One region of the Streptomyces sp. NPDC058685 genome, then DNA from elsewhere that is predicted to be linked to it. Evidence: riboswitches for the same ligand, from Rfam matches in the RefSeq annotation. Region 1 holds a riboswitch; the other holds the start of a gene.
What was found. A riboswitch is a leader RNA that binds a small molecule or an ion and turns the genes downstream of it on or off. The one in region 1 is predicted to bind glycine.
Positions count from the first base shown of each region.

Region 2: another riboswitch for glycine. It lies ahead of gcvT (glycine cleavage system aminomethyltransferase GcvT); the one in region 1 lies ahead of gcvP (aminomethyl-transferring glycine dehydrogenase).

Region 1 covers NZ_JBHXSL010000045.1:45,141-55,135, forward strand. The annotation lists gene ACFWU3_RS28315 (glutamate--cysteine ligase) at 1-1,099, opposite strand, end outside; gene ACFWU3_RS28320 (hypothetical protein) at 1,584-2,171, shown strand; gene ACFWU3_RS28325 (DUF5999 family protein) at 2,456-2,647, shown strand; gene gcvP (aminomethyl-transferring glycine dehydrogenase) at 2,721-5,606, opposite strand; glycine riboswitch at 5,785-5,880, opposite strand; gene ACFWU3_RS28335 (PRC-barrel domain-containing protein) at 5,944-6,378, shown strand; gene ACFWU3_RS28340 (DNA polymerase IV) at 6,288-7,760, opposite strand; gene ACFWU3_RS28345 (MerR family transcriptional regulator) at 7,812-8,408, opposite strand; gene ACFWU3_RS28350 (bifunctional nuclease family protein) at 8,576-9,049, opposite strand; gene ACFWU3_RS28355 (MerR family transcriptional regulator) at 9,103-9,846, opposite strand; gene ACFWU3_RS28360 (FHA domain-containing protein) at 9,886-9,995, opposite strand, start outside.
Region 2 covers NZ_JBHXSL010000032.1:45,633-55,627, reverse strand. The annotation lists gene ACFWU3_RS23955 (enhanced serine sensitivity protein SseB C-terminal domain-containing protein) at 1-682, opposite strand, end outside; gene ACFWU3_RS23950 (enhanced serine sensitivity protein SseB) at 765-1,544, opposite strand; gene ACFWU3_RS23945 (AAA family ATPase) at 1,629-2,303, opposite strand; glycine riboswitch at 2,514-2,611, shown strand; gene gcvT (glycine cleavage system aminomethyltransferase GcvT) at 2,761-3,876, shown strand; gene gcvH (glycine cleavage system protein GcvH) at 3,935-4,312, shown strand; gene glyA (serine hydroxymethyltransferase) at 4,344-5,603, shown strand; gene ACFWU3_RS23925 (L-serine ammonia-lyase) at 5,752-7,119, shown strand; gene ACFWU3_RS23920 (EF-hand domain-containing protein) at 7,189-7,404, opposite strand; gene ACFWU3_RS23915 (GNAT family N-acetyltransferase) at 7,497-8,135, shown strand; gene ACFWU3_RS23910 (tRNA-dependent cyclodipeptide synthase) at 8,317-9,048, shown strand; gene ACFWU3_RS23905 (cytochrome P450) at 9,023-9,995, shown strand, end outside.

The DNA of each region.
Region 1 (9,995 bases):
GCCGCGGCTCCTCGGCGAGGGCGCGCACGAGTCCGTAGTAGAACGCGGCGTTGGCGATCACGTCGGTGACCGTGGGGCCCGCCGGCAGGACCCGGTTCTCCACGCGCAGATGGGGCACGCCGTCGGCGACGCCGTACACCGGCCGGTTCCAGCGGTACACGGTGCCGTTGTGCAGCACGAGTTCATGGAGCCCGGGGATGCCGCCGTCCTCGATCACCCGCAGCGGATCCTCGTCGTTGCATATCGGCAGCAGCGGAGGGAAGTACCGCAGGTTCTCCTCGAAGAGTTCGTACGCCGAATCCACCCACCGTTCGCCGAACCAGGTCCGCGGCCGTACGCCCTGGGCCTGGAGTTCGGGCGGCCGGGTGTCGGTCGCCTGCTGGAACAGCGGCGGCCGCGACTCGCGCCACAGCTCCCTCCCGAACAGGAAGGGGGAGTTGGCCCCCACCGCCACCTGTACGCCGGCCACCGCCTGCGCCGCGTTCCACACGTCGGCGAACCGGTTGGGCGTCACCTGGAGGTGCAACTGCACCGAGGTGCAGGCGGCCTCGGGGGCTATCGACGCCGAGGTGCAGCTGAGCCGCTCGACGCCGTCGATGTCCAGCGCGAAGTCCTCACCGCGGGCCGCGACGATCTGGTCGTTCAGCAGCGTGTAGCGGTCGACGTCGGAGAGGTTCGCCGACACCAGGTCGCCCTGCTCGAGGGTCGGCAGGATGCCGATCATCACGATGCCGGCACCGACCTCGTTCGCTTTCCGGTCCGCATATCCGAGCCCGGTGCGCAACTCCTCCCCCAGCTGATCCAGAACCTGTCCACCGAGCCTGTGCGGCACAATGTTCACTTCCAGATTGAACATTCCCAGCTCGGTCTGGAAATCCTGGCTCGCGATGCGTTCCAGAACCTCCGCATTTATCATCCGAGGCAGCCCGTCGGCACCTGCGAGATTCAGCTCGATCTCCAGCCCCATGAGATTCTTGGGCCGGTCGAACCTCTTCTCGTCCAGCAGTCGCCCCAGTCCCGCCAGGCACTGCTGCAACTTCCGGCGGTGGCGTTGCCGATCGGACAGCGCGATGCCGCCTGCCACGACCTTCTCCCCCATCGAAGGGTCCCTCCTCGAGTGGGCTCCACGCAGCTCTGGTCGCTCGCGTCACGGACGATAATGCCCCGGCTGGCTGATCTATAACGCGGCGGGAACGCCCGGTGACCGCTACTGTGGGATGCGCGCCCGAGCGGCACATTCACTCGGCATGCCGCAGAACGCAGTTTCCAGCACCGGTCGCCTGGTGAAAAACACCGACGGGTTTCAGCCTACCGACCCGTGGAGGAAATCCCAGGTTGTGGCGTTACAGGCCGGATAAAACCCCCTGAAACTCCGCAGGAGAAAGACCTGAACCTGCCTTGCGGGAAATACGCACGAGCACTAGCGGAAACATTGTGAGAACACGTGTCGTATAAACTCCGCAAACGAGGCAGAGAGTTGGCGCCCGGCGGCCTGTCCCGGCCCCCCTCTGACCCCGCACGCTGACAGTGCCGTCCGCACCTGCCCACGTTTCACCGTGTCTCCAAGTGAGAGGCGACCCATCATGCCGCTGCATGTCCCCCCGGCTCCCGCGCCTGCCCTCCGCAGCGTCCTTGCGGCACTCGGTTCCCCTACCGCCGTCCGTGAGGACCGCACACCAGCACTGAGGTCCGTCCAGGGACCTGTCAGTCCCGAATCGCCGCTCCCCGTCCACGTACTGGACCGCATCGTGCCCAGCGCCGGCCGCCCGTGCACCCGCCTCACGGGCTGGCGTTTCCTCATCCGCAGCGGAGAGAGAAGTGTGGCCGCCGCGGAGACGACCCTCACCGCCGACGGCTGGACCTTCTCGCACTTCTTCGAGGGCCCCTATCTCATCTCCACCGAACGCGCGCTGCGGCAGGCCGAGTCCATGCACACCGCCTTCCAGCCCCGCCTCCTGTCCATCCCCGAGCTCTACATGCTCACCCTGTGGCTGCACGGCGACACCGACGCGGACGCATCGACGGGCATGCCTCTCCCGACCGATGTCCTGGTCCCCCTCGCCCCGGCCCCGCCCGGCATCGCGGCCCACCGGCCGCACCGGGTCGCCGATCTGCTTCCGGTGATGACCCTGCGGCTCACCCCCGCCCCGCTGCTCGGCTCGCCGGCCTGAAAAACCGCTGCTCGCGCCCCGTGACCGTCCGGTCGCGGGGCGCACTGCCGCCCCGACCGGACTAGCCCGAACCGGCCCCCCTGAACCACCCGAAAGGACAGCTCAGTTGAGCTGAACCGTCCGCCCGGGTGATACGTCATTAACCAGTAAGAAGAGCTGCCGCGAAATCCCTGCGGATTGACGCCCGTAGGGCAACACTGGGATCGGACCGACAGATACGGGGGGCGGCCATGAACACTTCATCCAGCCGCAGGACTCACACACCGCAGCGAAAGAACCCACCCATGTGCCAGCACCAACCAGCCTGCCCGACATCCGACTCTGCCGACAGGGAAGCGGCGCGCCTGGTGGCGCACCATCCGGAGCAGGGCTGGAGCCTGCTGTGCAACGGCGTGCTCCTCTTCGAGGACACCGGTGAGCTGCTGCCCGACGGGCAGATCATCGCGCCGCACCGCCAGGTCATGACGGCCGCCTGAGCGCCGTCCGTACGAGAAGGGGCCGGCCGGAGACTCATCCTCCGTACCGGCCCCGACGCATAGGCGTCACCCGTCAGTTGTCGTACTCCTCCAGCGGCGGGCAGGAGCAGACGAGGTTGCGGTCGCCGAACGCGCCGTCGATCCGTCGCACCGGCGGCCAGTACTTGTCCGCGGCGCTCACGCCGGCCGGGAAGACGGCCTCCTCACGGCTGTAGGAGTGTTCCCACGCACCGCCCAGCGCGGCCGCCGTGTGCGGGGCGTTGCTCAGCGGGTTGTCCGCCGCGGGCCACTCGCCCGACGCGACCTTCTCGATCTCCGCGCGGATGGCGATCATCGCCTCGCAGAAGCGGTCGATCTCGCCCAGGTCCTCGCTCTCGGTGGGCTCGATCATCAGCGTGCCGGCCACCGGGAACGACATGGTCGGGGCGTGGAAGCCGTAGTCGATCAGACGCTTGGCGATGTCGTCGACGCTGACGCCCGTCGCCTTCGACAGCGGCCGCAGGTCCACGATGCACTCGTGCGCGACCAGGCCCGCCGGGCCGGTGTAGAGCACCGGGTAGTGCGGCTCGAGACGCTTGGCGATGTAGTTGGCGGCGAGCACGGCGACCTGCGTGGCCCGCTTGAGGCCCTCGCCGCCCATGAGCCGGACGTACGCCCAGGAGATGGGCAGGATGCCCGCCGAGCCCCACGGGGCGGCCGAGATCGGGCCCACGCCCGTCTCCGGGCCCGCCGTGGGCTGGAGCGGGTGGTTCGGCAGGTACGGGGCGAGGTGCTCGCGCACACCGACCGGGCCGACGCCCGGACCGCCACCGCCGTGCGGGATGCAGAAGGTCTTGTGCAGGTTCAGGTGCGAGACGTCGCCGCCGAACTTGCCCGGCTTCGCGAGGCCGACCAGCGCGTTGAGGTTGGCACCGTCGACGTACACCTGGCCGCCGGCCTCGTGGACCTGGGCGCAGATGTCGGCGACGTGCTCCTCGAAGACGCCGTGCGTGGACGGGTAGGTGATCATCAGCACCGACAGCTCGTCGCGGTACTGCTCGATCTTGGCGCGCAGGTCCTCGACGTCGATCTCGCCGTCGTCGGCGGTCTTGACCACGACGACCTTCATGCCGGCCATGACGGCGCTCGCGGCGTTGGTGCCGTGGGCGGACGACGGGATGAGGCAGACGGTGCGCTGGTCGTCGCCGTTGGCGCGGTGGTAGGCGCGGACGGCCAGAAGTCCGGCCAGCTCACCCTGCGAACCGGCGTTGGGCTGGATGGAGACGCTGTGGTAGCCGGTGACCTCGGCGAGACGCTCCTCCAGCTCGCGGATGAGCGTCAGATATCCGGCGGCCTGGTCCACGGGGGCGAAGGGGTGCATCTGCCCGAACTCGGGCCAGGTCACCGGCTCCATCTCGGTGGTCGCGTTCAGCTTCATGGTGCAGGAGCCGAGCGGGATCATGCCGCGGTCCAGCGCGTAGTCACGGTCGGCGAGGCGGCGCAGGTAGCGCAGCATCGCGGTCTCGGAACGGTTCTGGTGGAAGACCGGGTGCGTGAGGTACTCGTCGGTGCGCAGCAGGGCCTCGGGCAGGGTGTCCACGGAGGCCGCGTCCAGCGCCTCGATGTCGGCGTCGACGCCGAAGGCGCCCCACACGGCGGTCAGCTGCGCACGGTTCGTGGTCTCGTCGCAGGCGAGGGAGACGTGGTGGGCGTCGACGAGGCGCAGGTTCACCCCGCCCTCGCGGGCGGCGTGCAGCACGTCGGCCGCCCTGCCCGGCACGCGGACGGTGAGCGTGTCGAAGTACGCGCCGTGGACGACCTCCACACCGCCGGCCCGCAGGCCCTCGGCGAGCAGCGTCGCGTAGCGGTGGGTGCGCCGGGCGATCGCCCGCAGGCCCTCGGGCCCGTGGTAGACGGCGTACATGCCCGCCATCACGGCGAGCAGCACCTGAGCGGTGCAGATGTTGCTGGTGGCCTTCTCGCGGCGGATGTGCTGCTCACGGGTCTGCAACGCGAGGCGGTACGCCCGGTTGCCGTCCGCGTCGACGGAGACGCCGACGAGCCGTCCCGGCAGGCTGCGGGCGAACTTCTCGCGCACCGCCATGTAGCCGGCGTGCGGTCCGCCGAAGCCCATCGGGACGCCGAAGCGCTGCGTGGTGCCGACCGCGATGTCCGCGCCGAGGTCACCGGGCGAGGTGAGCAGGGTCAGCGCGAGCAGGTCCGCGGCGACGGTGACGATCGCACCGAGCTCGTGCGCCTGGTCGATCACGGGCTTGATGTCGCGTACGACACCCGAGGCGCCCGGGTACTGCAGCAGGACGCCGAAGACGCCCCGCTCGGCGATCTCGGCCGGAATGCCGTCGTGCAGGTCGGCGGTGACGACCTCCACGCCGGTCGGCTCGGCGCGGGTCTCGATCACCGCGAGGGTCTGCGGCAGGACGTCGGCGTCGACGAGGAACACGCCGTTCTTGACCTTGCCGACGCGGCGGGCGAGCGACATGGCCTCGGCGGCGGCGGTGCTCTCGTCGAGCAGCGAGGCGCCCGAGGTGGGCAGACCCGTCAGCTCGGCGACCATGGTCTGGAAGTTCAGCAGGGCTTCGAGCCGCCCCTGGGAGATCTCGGGCTGGTACGGCGTGTACGCGGTGTACCAGGCCGGGTTCTCCATGACGTTGCGCAGGATGACCGGCGGCGTGAACGTGCCGTAGTAGCCGAGGCCGATCATCGGCGCCAGGACCGTGTTCCGGTCGGCGAGCGTGCGCAGCTCGGCGAGGACCTCGGGCTCGGTGCGCGCCTCGGGCAGCGCGAGCGCCTCGGCGTTCTTGATGACGTCGGGAACCGCGGCGGCGGTCAGCTCGTCGAGCGAGCCGTATCCCACCTGGGCCAGCATCTTGGCCTGCGCCTCGGCGTCGGGTCCGATGTGGCGCTGCTCGAAGGGGGTGCCTCGCTCCAGCTGTGCGAGCGGAATGCGGTTGGCGGTCATGATGGAGGCCTCCTGGTCTGACGCGACCTGCGAGGGGCACCACGGCGCGGGTACCCGGACGGCCTCCCCCTCTGTCATCTCAACCTGAGAGCTTCACCGGATCCCCACGAGGGAACCCGGCTTTCACCGTCGGTGAGAGCGGATGCCGTCCGACGCCCGCCCTGCTTTCCAGAGTGACCTCGTCCGTGCGGTACAGGGTGCCTGAGAGATTCCGGGGAGGATTTGCTCCTTCGGCGCCACCGTTTCCTCCGGTGGACTCTCCCGCACGGGGTCAGCAGCCGTTAGTCAGCGTACCAGCGCGTCCTCTCGTCGATCGCTCAAGTGGCCGACACCCTCGATGTGCACTTTCGTATCATTTACGGAGCAGTTGCGACCTCTTGGAGGGACCGTGCAGACCGACATCGATCCGCGCAGCCTGATCGGCCGCAAGGCGTTCGACCGCAACGGGGCCAAGATCGGGACTGTGGACGAGGTGTATCTCGACGATGCCACCGGCGTACCCGAATGGGCGGCCGTCCGCACCGGCCTCTTCAGCAGGGACGCCTTCGTCCCGCTGGAGCCGAGCGAGTTCGTCGACAACGGACTACGGGTGCCGTACGAACGCGCGTTGATCAAGGACGCCCCCGATTTCGGAGTGGGCCGCCATCTCTCCCCGGAGCAGGAGCTTCAGCTCTACCACCACTACGGGCTCGATCTCTCGACCCCGCCGGACACCCCCGCGCCCTCGTCCGGCGACCGCTCCTTCGGCCGTGTGGCCGGCCAGGAGGACTGATCTCCCTCAGGGGCAGTCACCAGCGGCAGTGGGTCGGACAGCTCCAGGTCCGGGTCGTCCACCCGGAAGGTGCGCACGCGTCCCGGCGGTGAGGTCGGCTCCTCGAACCGGACGGTGACCCGCCCGATCCCGCTGCCCTGCACCCATCCCGGCCCCCACTGCGCATGCCGCACGTCATGGCCCGCGGGCCAGCGACGCTCGGCGAGAGCCGCCTCGGGCTCCGGCTCGCCCGGTTTCTCCTCCCGATGCGGCACCGCCGCTTCCGCCGCCTCGCCCTCGGCGAGCTCCCCCGCGCTGTGCTCACCGGCCGCCGCGGCCTGCGCGAAGAGATCCTCCTGTGTGTAGTCCGCGAGGCCCGTCACTCCCACCCCGAGCAGCCGCACCCCGCCCGTGGTGTCGACGGACTCCAGCAGCCTCCCCGCCGCTTCTCGCACGACGGCGGGGTCGTCCGTGGGCCCGCGCAGCGTCTCGGAGCGGGTGAGCGTGGAGAAGTCGAACCGCCGGACCTTCAGCACGATGGTGCGGCCCGAGTGCCCCGAAGCCCTCAGCCGGTGCACGCACCGGTCGGCGAGCCGCTCCACCTCGACCCTGATCCGGACGCGGTCGTGCAGATCGACATCGAACGTGTCCTCCACCGACACGGACTTGGTGTCCCGCTCGGCCACAACGGCCCGGTCGTCATGGCCGAGGGCCATCCGGAACAGGGACGCCCCGTGTGCCTTGCCGAGCAGCCGCACCAGCTCGTCCTCGCCCGCCTCGGCCAGATCCGCACAGGTGGTCATACCGGCCCTGCGCAGATGCTCTCCCGTGGCCGGTCCCACGCCCGGCAGGGTGCGCACGGACATCGGCCCGAGCAGCTCACGCTCCGTACCGGGCTCGATGAGCACCAGGCCGTCCGGCTTGGCCTGCTCCGAGGCGATCTTCGCGAGCATTTTGGACCCCGCCAGACCGACCGAACCGGTCAGCCCCGTCACCGCGCGGATGGCCTCGCGCAGCTGCTCACCGGTGGCCCGTGCCGACGCGGTGTCGTCCGCCGCGCCGCCCGCCTCCAGGTCCACGAAGGCCTCGTCCAGGCTCAGTGGCTCCACCAGCGGCGACAGCCGGCCCAGCAGCTCCATGACCTGCTCGCTGATCGTGCGGTAGAGCGAGAAGCGGGGCACGAGATACGCGGCGTTCGGCGCGAGTCGTCGAGCCTGGGCCATCGGCATCGCCGAATGGACGCCGAACCGTCTCGCCTCGTACGAACAGGTGGCGACCACCCCCCGCGGGCCGAGTCCGCCGACGATCACGGGCTTTCCGCGCAGACTCGGCTTCGCCGCCTGCTCGGCGGCGGCGAAGAAGGCATCCATGTCCAGATGCAGGATCGTCGGCGCGAATCTCACACCTCCGATGCTGCCCTACGCCACTGACATCGGGGCCGCTTCCAGGTGTGCTCAGACCGCCCGGTCGCGTCGGCGTCTGGCCAGCTCGTCGGCCGGGTTGTGCCCGACCAGGGTCTCGCCGGTGTCGATCCGCTCGCCGTGCAGCTGCGACAGGGCCGCCTCGACGTCCCGCCAGACGACTCCGACCGCGATCCCGAAGATGCCCTGACCGCCCTGGAGGAGGTCGACGACCTCGTCGGGCGAGGAACACTCGTAGACCGTCGCGCCGTCGCTCATCAGCGTCATGCGCTCGAGATCGGCGAAGCCGCGCGCCCGCAGATGCTGCACCGCGGTCCGGATGTTCTGCAGCGCCACACCGGTGTCCAGGAAACGCTTCACGATCTTGAGGACGACCACGTCGCGGAAGCTGTAGAGGCGCTGGGTCCCCGACCCGTGCGCCGGGCGGACACTGGGTTCGACCAGGCCGGTACGGGCCCAGTAATCGAGCTGCCGATAGGTGATGCCGGCTGCCGCACACGCGGTGGGACCGCGATAGCCGACCGTCTCCGTGGATGGTTCGACCGCACTCCCGTGGAGCGGATACGGCCCGCTCTCCCCCGGACCTCGTCCGGGGGCGCCCCCCACCGCACCGTCGCCGCTGCTGTCCACGCCGACCTCCGTCCTTGACCTGCCATGTCGACGGTAGGCAGTCACCAGGGGCGCGTCAACGATCGCCACACTCGGCACGCCGAGTGATAATCACCCTGAGAGTGGTTTCCCGTGCCTCGGTTCGGGGAAAGGCTGCTCGAATGTGCCGATGCCGCCCCGCTGGGCGGTCACTGGCTGTTGGTCCCGAAGTCCTCAGGCGAGATCTGGTCGAGGAACTCGCGGAACTTCTCCACCTCGTCCTCCTGCTCGTCGGGGATCGCGATCCCCGCGTCGTCCAGCACACCGTCACTGCCGAAGATCGGCGTACCGGTACGCAGAGCGAGAGCTATGGCGTCGGACGGACGCGCACTCACCTCGACTCCGCTGGCGAAGACCAGCTCCGCGTAGAAGACCCCTTCACGCAGATCAGTGATGCGGACCTCGGTGAGCTCCTGGCCCACCGCCTCCAGCACATCCTTGAAGAGGTCATGGGTCAGCGGCCTGGCAGGAGCCATGCCTTGCTGCGCGAAGGCAATGGCGGTCGCCTCCCCGGGACCGATCCAAATGGGGAGGTACCGATCGCCTCCCACTTCACGCAGGAGCACGATCGGTTGGTTGGAGGGCATTTCAACCCGGACACCCACAACGTCGAGCTCGTTCACACAGCAACCCTAGGACGTGCTCGGCAGGTTTGGGTAGTCGGGCACGTTCATGATCAGTGGAGCCGCACCCCGAGAGCCGTCTGCACCAGAGCCGCATGCAGCCGCACGGACAGGGCCGCGAGCTCTTTCACGGTGGCCTCGGCATGTGCCCTGGTCTGCGGATTGCGGTGCCGCCGCAAGGGTGCCACCACCTGTTCCACCAGTCCGGCCTCGCGGTCCGCCGCGGCCTTCATGGCCCGCAGATGACGCGGTTCCAGACCGAATCTGCCCAGATCGGCCACCAGCCTGGCGACCGTCACCGACTCGGCGTCGTATCCGCCGTCCTCGTGCCGGCCGAGGAGGCCGTACGACTCCCAGTCGGTCAGCTCCTCCTCGCTCACCCCGGCGGCGGCCAGCAGCTCCGCACGGCCCACCCGGGCGGCGGTACGGCGCTCGGCGTCTGCCTCCCGGTCACCACCGTCCAGGAGCTCCCGCGGCGTGCTCTGTGCGGGCAGCTGGACCTGCTCACCGCGGGCCACGGCGTCGAGATGCTCGCGGATGACCTTCAGCGGCAGATAGTGATCGCGCTGCATCCGCAGCACCTGCGCCAGACGCTCGACGTCCTCCGGACTGAACTTGCGGTACCCGGACGGGGTGCGCCGCGGCTCGACGAGCCCTTCCGCCTCGAGGAACCGGATCTTGGAGATCGTGACTTCGGGGAACTCGTCGCGCAGCCCGCTGAGCACCGTACCGATGCTCATCAGCCGCTCGGCCGCAGCGGCGGTGCCGTGACCGGCACCGCCCTTCGGTGTTCGCATGTGCCTTCCTGGGTCCCCCGGACCGGGTCCGGGGGACGGTTACAGGCCCCTCTGGCTCGCGTAGAAGACCAGTCGGTACTTGCCGATCTGGACCTCGTCACCATTCGCCAGGAGGACGGAGTCGATCCGTTCACGGTTGACGTAGGTGC
Region 2 (9,995 bases), on a different contig from region 1:
CGGGGTCGTACTCGTCGGACATCGCGACGGTGGACACCGGCAGCCCCTCCGGGACGGCCGCGATCGACTGCTGCATCATCGTGCGGACCGCGTCCACCGACTGCCGCCCCGTGTCGTACAGATCGAGACCGATCGCCAGATACGGGGCGCCGAGCGCGGGCTGCACCCAGGCGCGGCGCAACGAGCGGACGGCCGGGGTGCGGTGGGCGTTCTGCGAGAGCAGGGCGTAGAACTGCGGGATCTCGATGGCCGGCTCGGACAGCCGCAGCGGTCCCGCGGGCATCCGGTCGAGGCCCGTGGCGATCCTGCGGAGATCGGGCCAGGGGATGCCCACACCGCCGCCGGGGGCGTGCGGATTGAGCCAGATCCCCCAGCGGTCGGGGTAGAGGGCGCGGGCGATGTCGAGGCCGCCGACGACCTCGTGCGCGCGGTTCCAGCCGGAGACGGCGAGCTCCTGGGCGGAGGTGACGCAGGGGGCGTAGCCGACGCCGTCGACCTCCATGTTCCCGTACTGGGCGTCGGGCGAGCCCGCACGGCCGTGCCAGAGCAGCATCCAGACCTGGCCGCTCGCCGGGTCCGCCAAGGCCTTCAGCAGCGCCTCGTACGCGTCGTAGCGTCCGGGAGTCACCTGGCGCAGCATGTGCTCGACCTGCCCGGCCGCCGCGGTGCCTGACGCACTCACTCTGGGTTCCGCCCCTCTTCGCATCACGATTCAGCAGGCCATGAAACCAGCTTAATCGGCCGTTTCGACACCGACTTGACGACTACACGTGCTCTCGTTGGTAGAACGGCCGCACCCGCGCCAGCATCCAGTCGGCGACGGGGTCCTGGGCGACGTCCAGCAGGACGAGGCTGACCGGCCAGCCGACCTGGACCCTGCCGAGCGCCCGACCGAGGGCGTCCATGGGCGCGTTGCTGCCGACCGCGTCCCAGTCGGACAGCTGCACACCGATGAACAGCGTGGGCGGATCGCCCTCGATGGACGCGAGCGCCCGCCGGGCGGTGACGACGACTCCGGACTCCTGGAACTCCCCGGCCGCGGCGGCCAGGAAGTCGACGGGCTCCTCCTGCCAGTCCGGCTCGAACAGCCGTACCCGCCCGCCGCTCGCCCCGGCCTGCGGCCCGCCCGGTTCGTGCCGTCCGGCCCGGCAGAGTTCGGCCACGGCGGACGGCGGCAGCGGGGTGCCGACGACACCGCCCGGGTTGACGGCGATGCCGAGCTGCGGGGGCAGCCCGCGGGCGAACTCGCGCGCGGGCGCCACGGTGAAGGGCATATGGCTGCCCACACAGGTCAGGAACTGGTGCTCGGAGCTGAAGACCGGCACATACGCCTGCCCGTCGATCTCGGTGGTGGGCAGATCGAGGTTCGGACTGTCCGGGCCGCCGCCGTTGGGCAGCGGCACCCAGAGGAAGCTGCGGCCGAGGACCTCCACGAGCCGGCCCCCGGCGGCCGGGTTGCCGAGCGAGGCGCCGAGCACCTCTTCGAGCTCGTTCGCCGGCCAGCCGCCGGACGGATGCGGATGCGCCTGTCCCGGAATGGTCATGTGCTGGTCTCTCCCCCGGCTCTCCTCTGTGCTTCCCCCGACCCTAGTGCGCGCACCGGCCGGGCCGGGGACGGGGCCGGGCGATCACTCCTCGCCGAAACCGACCCGTGACAGCACGGTCGCCGCGTCCCGGTCGAGCAGCACCGCCGAGGCGCAGCCGACGGGCAGCTTCCCGGCCTCCGCGTCGCCGATCAGCCGGCCCACGGCCCGCTGGTGCCGGGCGAAGGCGTAGCCGGACACCCCGCGGCCCCGCGCGCGCTGTCCCTGCCGGGCGATGCCCGGGGAGACGTCGAGGAGGACGAGGTGGAGCGCGCTGCCGCGGCGCCGCGCCTCCCGGCCCAGCCAGCGCCGCACCCAGGTCTGGGTGCCGCAGTCGTGCACGACCACGCTCTCGCCGGAGCGCAGGGCCCGGCGCAGGCCCGCGTAGTGGGCGAGGCGGACGAAGGGCCGGTAGACGGCGTACGGGAGGAGCCTCGGCATCCTCGCGTCCCACCGGTCCCGCGTGTCCTGGGAGTCGATCCGCCGGCCGCTCGCCGCGCGCCTGATCAGTGTGGACTTCCCGCTGCCGGGCAGGCCCGACACCACCACGACGTCGCCCGCGGCGAACCGCAGGCTGTGCGGGCTGCGGCCCGCGCGGTCCCGCAGGTCACGCAGCACGGGCGCCGCCCTCAGGGCGTCGCCGACCTCTCGGGCGGGTACCTGCGGCGGCGCAGGCACTCCCGCGGCGGTCGCATATGCACCGGACTGCTGCAAAGTCATCACCCTCCCCCTGTCGGGTCACCCCACACACTTGCCCATGGAGCGTAAAGAAATGGTAATGCGACGAGGTCGATTTGCCGCTGAGGAGCGCCGCGCCGTCCGCAGAAAGCTTCGGAGCCGTCCGCTCCGTCCCCGTGGCCTCCGGCCTGGGGGGAAGCCGTTCGGCGCGATGCGTGCAATGATGTGCCCGCCAACTGCATACCGGCCGCTTGAATCCACGCGGGAGAGTCCTGGCCACTGTGTGCGCCGGGCGCCGAAGGAGCAAGTCCCTCCCTTGAATCTCTCAGGCCCCGTACCGCGTGTGATGAGGCAGATCTGAAAAGCGAGCCGCGTTCGAGTGGCTCCACCCAAGGTGCAAGTCACGACCACCAGTACGCGTGGTCGGGACGAACCTCTCAGGTTCCGATGACAGATGGGGAGGATTGTCCTCGCCGGCCATGCCCTGGGAGTCACATCCATGACCAGTTCCCCCCGTCTCACCGCCCTCGATGCCCTGCATCGCTCGCTGGGCGCGACCATGACCGACTTCGCGGGCTGGGACATGCCCCTGCGGTACGCCAGTGAGCGCGACGAGCACACCGCGGTCCGCACCCGCGCCGGTCTCTTCGACCTCTCCCACATGGGCGAGATCACCGTCACCGGCCCGCAGGCCGTGGACCTGCTGAACTACGCGCTCGTCGGCAACATCGGCACCGTGGGCACCGGCCGTGCCCGCTACACGATGATCTGCCAGGAGGACGGCGGCATCGTCGACGACCTGATCGTCTACCGCCTCGCCGACACCGAGTACATGGTCGTCGCCAACGCGGGCAACGCCCAGATCGTGCTGGACGCGCTGACCGAGCGCGCCGCGGGCTTCGACGCCGAGGTCCGTGACGACCGCGACGCGTACGCGCTGATCGCGGTCCAGGGCCCCGAGTCGCCCGGCATCCTGCAGTCGCTCACCGACGCCGACCTCGACGGGCTGAAGTACTACGCGGGCCTGCCCGGCACCGTCGCCGGCGTCCCGGCGCTGATCGCCCGTACCGGCTACACCGGCGAGGACGGCTTCGAGCTCTTCGTCCAGCCGCAGTACGCGGAGAAGCTGTGGCAGGCGCTGACCGAGGCGGGCGCCCCGGCCGGACTGATCCCGTGCGGGCTCTCCTGCCGCGACACGCTGCGCCTGGAGGCGGGCATGCCGCTGTACGGGCACGAGCTGACCACGGCGCTCACCCCCTTCGACGCCGGCCTCGGCCGGGTCGTGAAGTTCGAGAAGGACGGCGACTTCGTCGGCCGTCAGGCGCTTCAGGCCGCCGCCGAGCGGGCCGAGACCGCGCCGCCGCGCAAGCTCGTCGGCCTGATCGCCGAGGGCCGCCGGGTGCCGCGCGCCGGGATGTCCGTGGTCGCCGGCGGCCAGGTCGTCGGCGAGGTCACCTCGGGCGCCCCGAGCCCCACGCTCGGCAAGCCGATCGCGATGGCCTACGTGGACGCGGCCCACGCCGCGCCGGGCACGGAGGGTGTCGGGGTCGACATCCGCGGTACCCATGAGCCGTACGAGGTCGTCGCGCTGCCGTTCTACAAGCGCCAGAAGTGATCGTCCGCACTCCCCCCTCGTTTCCCAGCACTCCCCCGCGTACAGGAGAATTCAGGCCATGAGCAACCCCCAGCAGCTGCGCTACAGCAAGGAGCACGAGTGGCTGACGGCCGCCGAGAACGGCGTGTCGGCGGTCGGCATCACGGAGCACGCGGCCAACGCGCTCGGCGACGTGGTGTACGTACAGCTCCCGGACGTCGGCGACACGGTGACCGCGGGCGAGACCTGCGGTGAGCTGGAGTCGACCAAGTCCGTCAGCGACCTGTACTCCCCGGTCAGCGGTGAGGTCACGGAGACCAACGAGGACGTCGTCAACGACCCGTCGCTGGTGAACACGGCCCCCTTCGAGGGCGGCTGGCTCTTCAAGGTGCGCGTCTCGGAGGAGCCGAAGGATCTGCTCTCCGCGGACGAGTACACCGAGTTCTCCGGCAACTGACCACCCTCACGACAGGGACTGTGATTCCGCGATGTCGATTCTGAACACCCCTCTTCACGAACTGGACCCGGACGTCGCCGCTGCTGTCGACGCCGAGCTCCACCGTCAGCAGTCCACCCTCGAGATGATCGCCTCGGAGAACTTCGCTCCGGTCGCGGTCATGGAGGCCCAGGGCTCGGTCCTCACCAACAAGTACGCCGAGGGCTACCCCGGCCGCCGCTACTACGGCGGCTGTGAGCACGTCGACGTGGTCGAGCAGATCGCCATCGACCGCATCAAGGCGCTCTTCGGCGCCGAGCACGCCAACGTCCAGCCCCACTCGGGCGCCCAGGCGAACGCGGCCGCGATGTTCGCGCTGCTGAAGCCGGGCGACACGATCATGGGTCTGAACCTCGCGCACGGCGGGCACCTGACGCACGGCATGAAGATCAACTTCTCCGGCAAGCTCTACAACGTGGTCCCGTACCACGTCGACGCCACCGGCCAGGTCGACATGGCCGAGGTCGAGAAGCTCGCCAAGGAGTCCAAGCCGCAGCTGATCGTGGCCGGCTGGTCCGCGTACCCGCGTCAGCTGGACTTCGCCGCCTTCCGCCGGATCGCGGACGAGGTCGGCGCCTACCTGATGGTCGACATGGCGCACTTCGCGGGCCTTGTCGCCGCCGGGCTGCACCCCAACCCGGTGCCGCACGCCCATGTGGTCACCACCACCACGCACAAGACGCTCGGCGGCCCCCGCGGCGGTGTGATCCTGTCGACGCAGGAGCTCGCCAAGAAGATCAACTCCGCGGTCTTCCCCGGCCAGCAGGGCGGCCCGCTGGAGCACGTCATCGCGGCGAAGGCGGTCTCCTTCAAGGTCGCGGCCGGTGAGGAGTTCAAGGAGCGCCAGCAGCGCACCCTGGACGGCGCCCGCATCCTGGCCGAGCGTCTCGTCCAGGCCGATGTGACCGAGCACGGCGTCTCGGTCCTGTCCGGTGGCACGGACGTGCACCTGGTCCTGGTGGACCTGCGCAACTCCGAGCTCGACGGCCAGCAGGCCGAGGACCGGCTCCACGAGCTGGGCATCACGGTCAACCGCAACGCGATCCCGAACGACCCGCGGCCGCCCATGGTGACCTCGGGCCTGCGGATCGGCACCCCGGCGCTGGCCACCCGCGGCTTCCAGGACGAGGACTTCCGCGAGGTGGCGGACATCATCGCCGAGGCGCTGAAGCCGTCGTACGACAGCGACGCCCTGCGCGCCCGGGTGTCCGAGCTCGCCGCGAAGCACCCGCTGTACCCCGGTCTGAAGTAATTTCGTACTCTTTTCGACAGGAAACCTCGGGGCACCGCGCACACTGGGCTGTGAGCGCGGTGCCCTCCCCCTTGTTCCGCCTTGTTCCGCGCCTGCTCGCACCACCCCGGCAGACAACGGCGTCTACCAACGTTCTAGGAGTCACCCCGTGGCCATCTCGGTCTTCGACCTGTTCTCGATCGGCATCGGCCCGTCCAGCTCCCACACGGTCGGCCCGATGCGCGCGGCCCGTATGTTCGCCCACCGTCTGAAGAACGAGGGCGTGCTGGACCGGACCGCCACCGTACGGGCGGAGCTGTTCGGCTCGCTCGGCGCCACCGGCCACGGCCACGGCACCCCCAAGGCCGTCCTGCTGGGTCTGGAGGGGCACTCGCCCCGCACCGTCGACGTCGAGTCGGCGGACGGCGAGGTGGAGCGCATCCGCACCGAGAGCCGGCTGCGGCTGCTCGGTGTGCACGAGATCGACTTCGACTTCGACGAGCACCTGGTGCTGCACCGCCGCAAGACGCTGCCGTACCACGCCAACGGCATGACGGTCTTCGCCTACGACAGCGAGGGCGCGAGCCTGCTGGAGAAGACGTACTACTCCGTGGGCGGCGGCTTCGTCGTGGACGAGGACGCCGTCGGCGAGGACCGGATCAAGCTCGACGACACCGTGCTGAAGTACCCCTTCCGCACCGGCGACGAGCTGCTGCGCCTCACCCAGGAGACCGGCCTGTCCATCTCCGCCCTGATGCTGGAGAACGAGAAGGCCTGGCGCACCGAGGAGGAGATCCGCGAGGGTCTGCTGGAGATCTGGCGGGTGATGCAGGCCTGCGTCTCGCGCGGCATGTCCCGCGAGGGCATCCTGCCGGGCGGCCTCAAGGTCCGCCGCCGCGCCGCCAACTCCGCCCGCCAGCTGCGGGCCGAGGGCGACCCGCTGGCCCGCGCGATGGAGTGGATCACGCTGTACGCGATGGCCGTGAACGAGGAGAACGCGGCGGGCGGCCGGGTCGTCACCGCGCCCACCAACGGCGCCGCGGGCATCATCCCCGCCGTGCTGCACTACTACATGAACTTCGTGCCCGGCGCGGACGAGGAGGGCATCGTCCGCTTCATGCTCTCCGCCGGCGCGATCGGCATGCTGTTCAAGGAGAACGCCTCCATCTCCGGCGCCGAGGTCGGCTGCCAGGGCGAGGTCGGCTCCGCCTGCTCGATGGCCGCGGGCGCGCTCGCGGAGGTGCTCGGCGGCAGCCCCGAGCAGGTCGAGAACGCCGCGGAGATCGGCATGGAGCACAACCTCGGTCTGACCTGCGACCCGGTCGGCGGACTGGTGCAGATCCCCTGCATCGAGCGCAACGGCATGGCCGCGGTGAAGGCCGTGACGGCGGCCAAGATGGCGATGCGCGGCGACGGCAGCCACAAGGTGTCCCTCGACAAGGTCATCAAGACCATGAAGGAGACCGGCGCGGACATGTCGGTGAAGTACAAGGAGACCGCGCGCGGCGGACTCGCGGTGAACATTATCGAGTGCTGAGAGCCGCGACCGCGGCACCACAGTACGGCCCCCGGCGCTCCGCCGGGGGCCGCGCGTGTGTCCGCTGCGTCAGGCCTTGTTCAGGTGGGCCCAGAACTCGTCGAACGACAGGAGCTTGTCCTTGTCGGTGTCCTGCGCGGCGATCACGGCCTCGGCCACCGACTCGGTGACGTTCCAGTCACCCATCTGTGCCATGGCCGACTTGTACTCGGCCGCGGTGATGAAGCCGTCGCCGTCCGCGTCGTAGCGATCGAACGCCTTGCGTGCTTCCTCGATGTCCGCCACGGGTCCACCCCTTCTTGGTGCATTACTGACGGGGGTCAGATTATCCGCAGGGCGCCTCACCGGTTCCGGCGGCCGTCCCCGACCATGGACGGATGAGCGACGAGCTGGCACGGATACTGGCGGCGGCCGCGCGCGGGGACTTCCCGCCGCCGGACGGAGCGACCCGGGTGATACGGCAGCCGAGCGCGCGGGACGCCGGGGTGATGGCGTTCACCGCGCACTCGGTGATCTTCACGGACGAGGATCCGGCATGGGTGCGGGCCGAGTTGGCGGCCACCGACGCCGACCGGCTGGCGGCCGCGATGAACCCGTCGTTCCTGGCCGCCCTGATGGCCCGGACGGGCCGCTCCACGAACACGATCGACCTGGTCACGGTGGCGGGCGCGCTGCCGGGCGGACCGGACATCCCCTTGCGGGAGATCGAGGATCCGGACCACCCGCGGGTGGCGCGGGCCCTGAAGGTCCGGGACGGCGTACGGGTGTGGGCCGCGGACGGCGGGGTGCTGGTGCTCGGCCGGGGAGTCGCCGGCCGCTGGGAGTGCGCCGTCGAGGTGGACGAGGAGGTCCGCGGGCGGGGTCTGGGCGTCGCGCTGGCGCGAGCCGCCCGCCATCTGGTGCCGGACTCGGTGGTGTGGTCGCAGCAGTCGCCGGGCAACGCCCGCAGCGTGCGGACGTTCCAGACGGCCGGCTTCCGTCCGGTCGGCTCCGAGGCGCTGCTGACCGCCAACTGACAGGGCATCACATCATATTCCGCAGAGCGGAAGATGTTTTTCGGTCCCACCCGGAGCGGATTCCGCCAAACCCGCGGCCCCCTTCGTCACTCTCCGCCGTCGGCGGCTAACTTCATGGCGTCGCCGCCACACCAGGAGCACAGGGCTCCCAGGGACAAGCGGCGCAAGGGTGATGTCATCAGTGACGATCACAACCGACTCCTTCACGGTCCGCCCCTTCACCCCCAACTGCCGTCTCCTGGTGGACGAGGGCGACCATGTCCTGATCGGGGTCTCCCCCGGCAACAGCTACTTCTCCGCCCGGCGCATCACCGAGCTCGCCCGCTGGGCCGCGCCACGCTTCACCGCGGTGGACTTCGTCTACGCCGATCTGCATGTGGCCTCCGTCTTCGCCGCCCTCGGCCACGCCCCCGAGCAGGCCGTCCGGCGCGCGTCCAAGGAACTCAAGGCGGTACGCCGGCGGATCCTGGGCGGCGTGGAGGCCGCGGGCCCACCGGGGCGGCGGATCGGCGTGCGGGCGCTCTCCGAGTTCGCCGGCGATCCGGTGTACGCGCTGCTGCACCGTCGGGTGCGCCACTTCCTCGCCACCGACGAGGAGTTCCGCAAGAGCTGCGACCGCATGGTGCGGCAGTTCCTGGCCCCCAGGATCGGCGAGGGCGGGGCCGTCACACCCGAGCAGCGCTCCGCGTGCCTGGACTACATCGCCGCCGAGCTCCCCTTCTTCCTCGACACCCCGGGGATCCTCGCCGTCCCCTCCTCCGTCTCCTGCTACCACGCGCTGATGCCGCTCACCGAGCTGCTCTTCGGCAAGGGCGGCGGACTGCGGGCCGCCCGCAACCAGGGCTACGCCGTCGTACGGCCGGACGGACCCGGAAGGAGCGCGGACGATGGACACCGGACAGCTGCAGCTTGACTTCCCGCTCTCCCGGCGGGGCGACGTGCTTCCCGCGGAGTGCGCCGCACTGCGCGAGAAGGCGCCCGTGGCCCGGGTGCGGACCCTCACCGGCGATCAAGCCTGGCTGGTGAGCAGCCATGCCCTGGCCCGCCAGGTCCTGGAGGACGACCGCTTCGGTCTGAAGGAGACGGCCTGCGCGGACGCCCCGCGGCAGTACGCCCTCACCATCCCGCCCGAAGTCGTCAACAACATGGGGAACATCAACAGCGCCGGGCTGCGCGGCGCGGTGATGCGTTCGCTCAACCCGCGTGCGGACGACGGACTGCGCGGCTGGCTGCGCACCCGGGCCGACGAGCTGATCGAGGGGCTGCTCGCCGAGGGGCCGCCGGTCGATCTGCGGGCCGCCTTCGCCGACCCGTTCTCGGCGGCGCTGCACTGCAAGGTGATCGGGGTCCCGTTCCGCGACTGGCGACGGCTGATGTCCGGGCTCGACATCGCGTTCATGACCAGCGCCCGGCCCTTCGACGGGGCCGGACTGAACTGGTACAAGGACCTCGACTACATGGTCGAGCGGCTCAATGTGCCGGAGGCGGAACGCACCGGTCTGCTCGGCCGGCTGGCGGCGCTGCGGGAGGACGAGGAGTCGGCGCATCTGACCGACGAGATGCTCGCGACCGTCGCCGTGTCGCTCTTCGGCGCGGGCGCCGTCTCCACCTCCGCCTTTCTGCTGCTCGCCGTCGTCGCGCTGGTGCAGCGGCCGGAGCTGATCGGGTACCTGCGGGACCATCCGGAGCGGATGGGGCCCGCCGTCGAGGAGTTGCTGCGGTGGAACCTCTCCATCGGCGACGGACTGCCGCGGCTCGCCCTGGAGGACGTGAAGCTCGGTGACGTGCTCGTCCGCAAGGGAGAGCTGGTGCTCGTCCTGGTGGAAGGGGCCAACTTCGACCCGGAGGTCTTCGAGGACC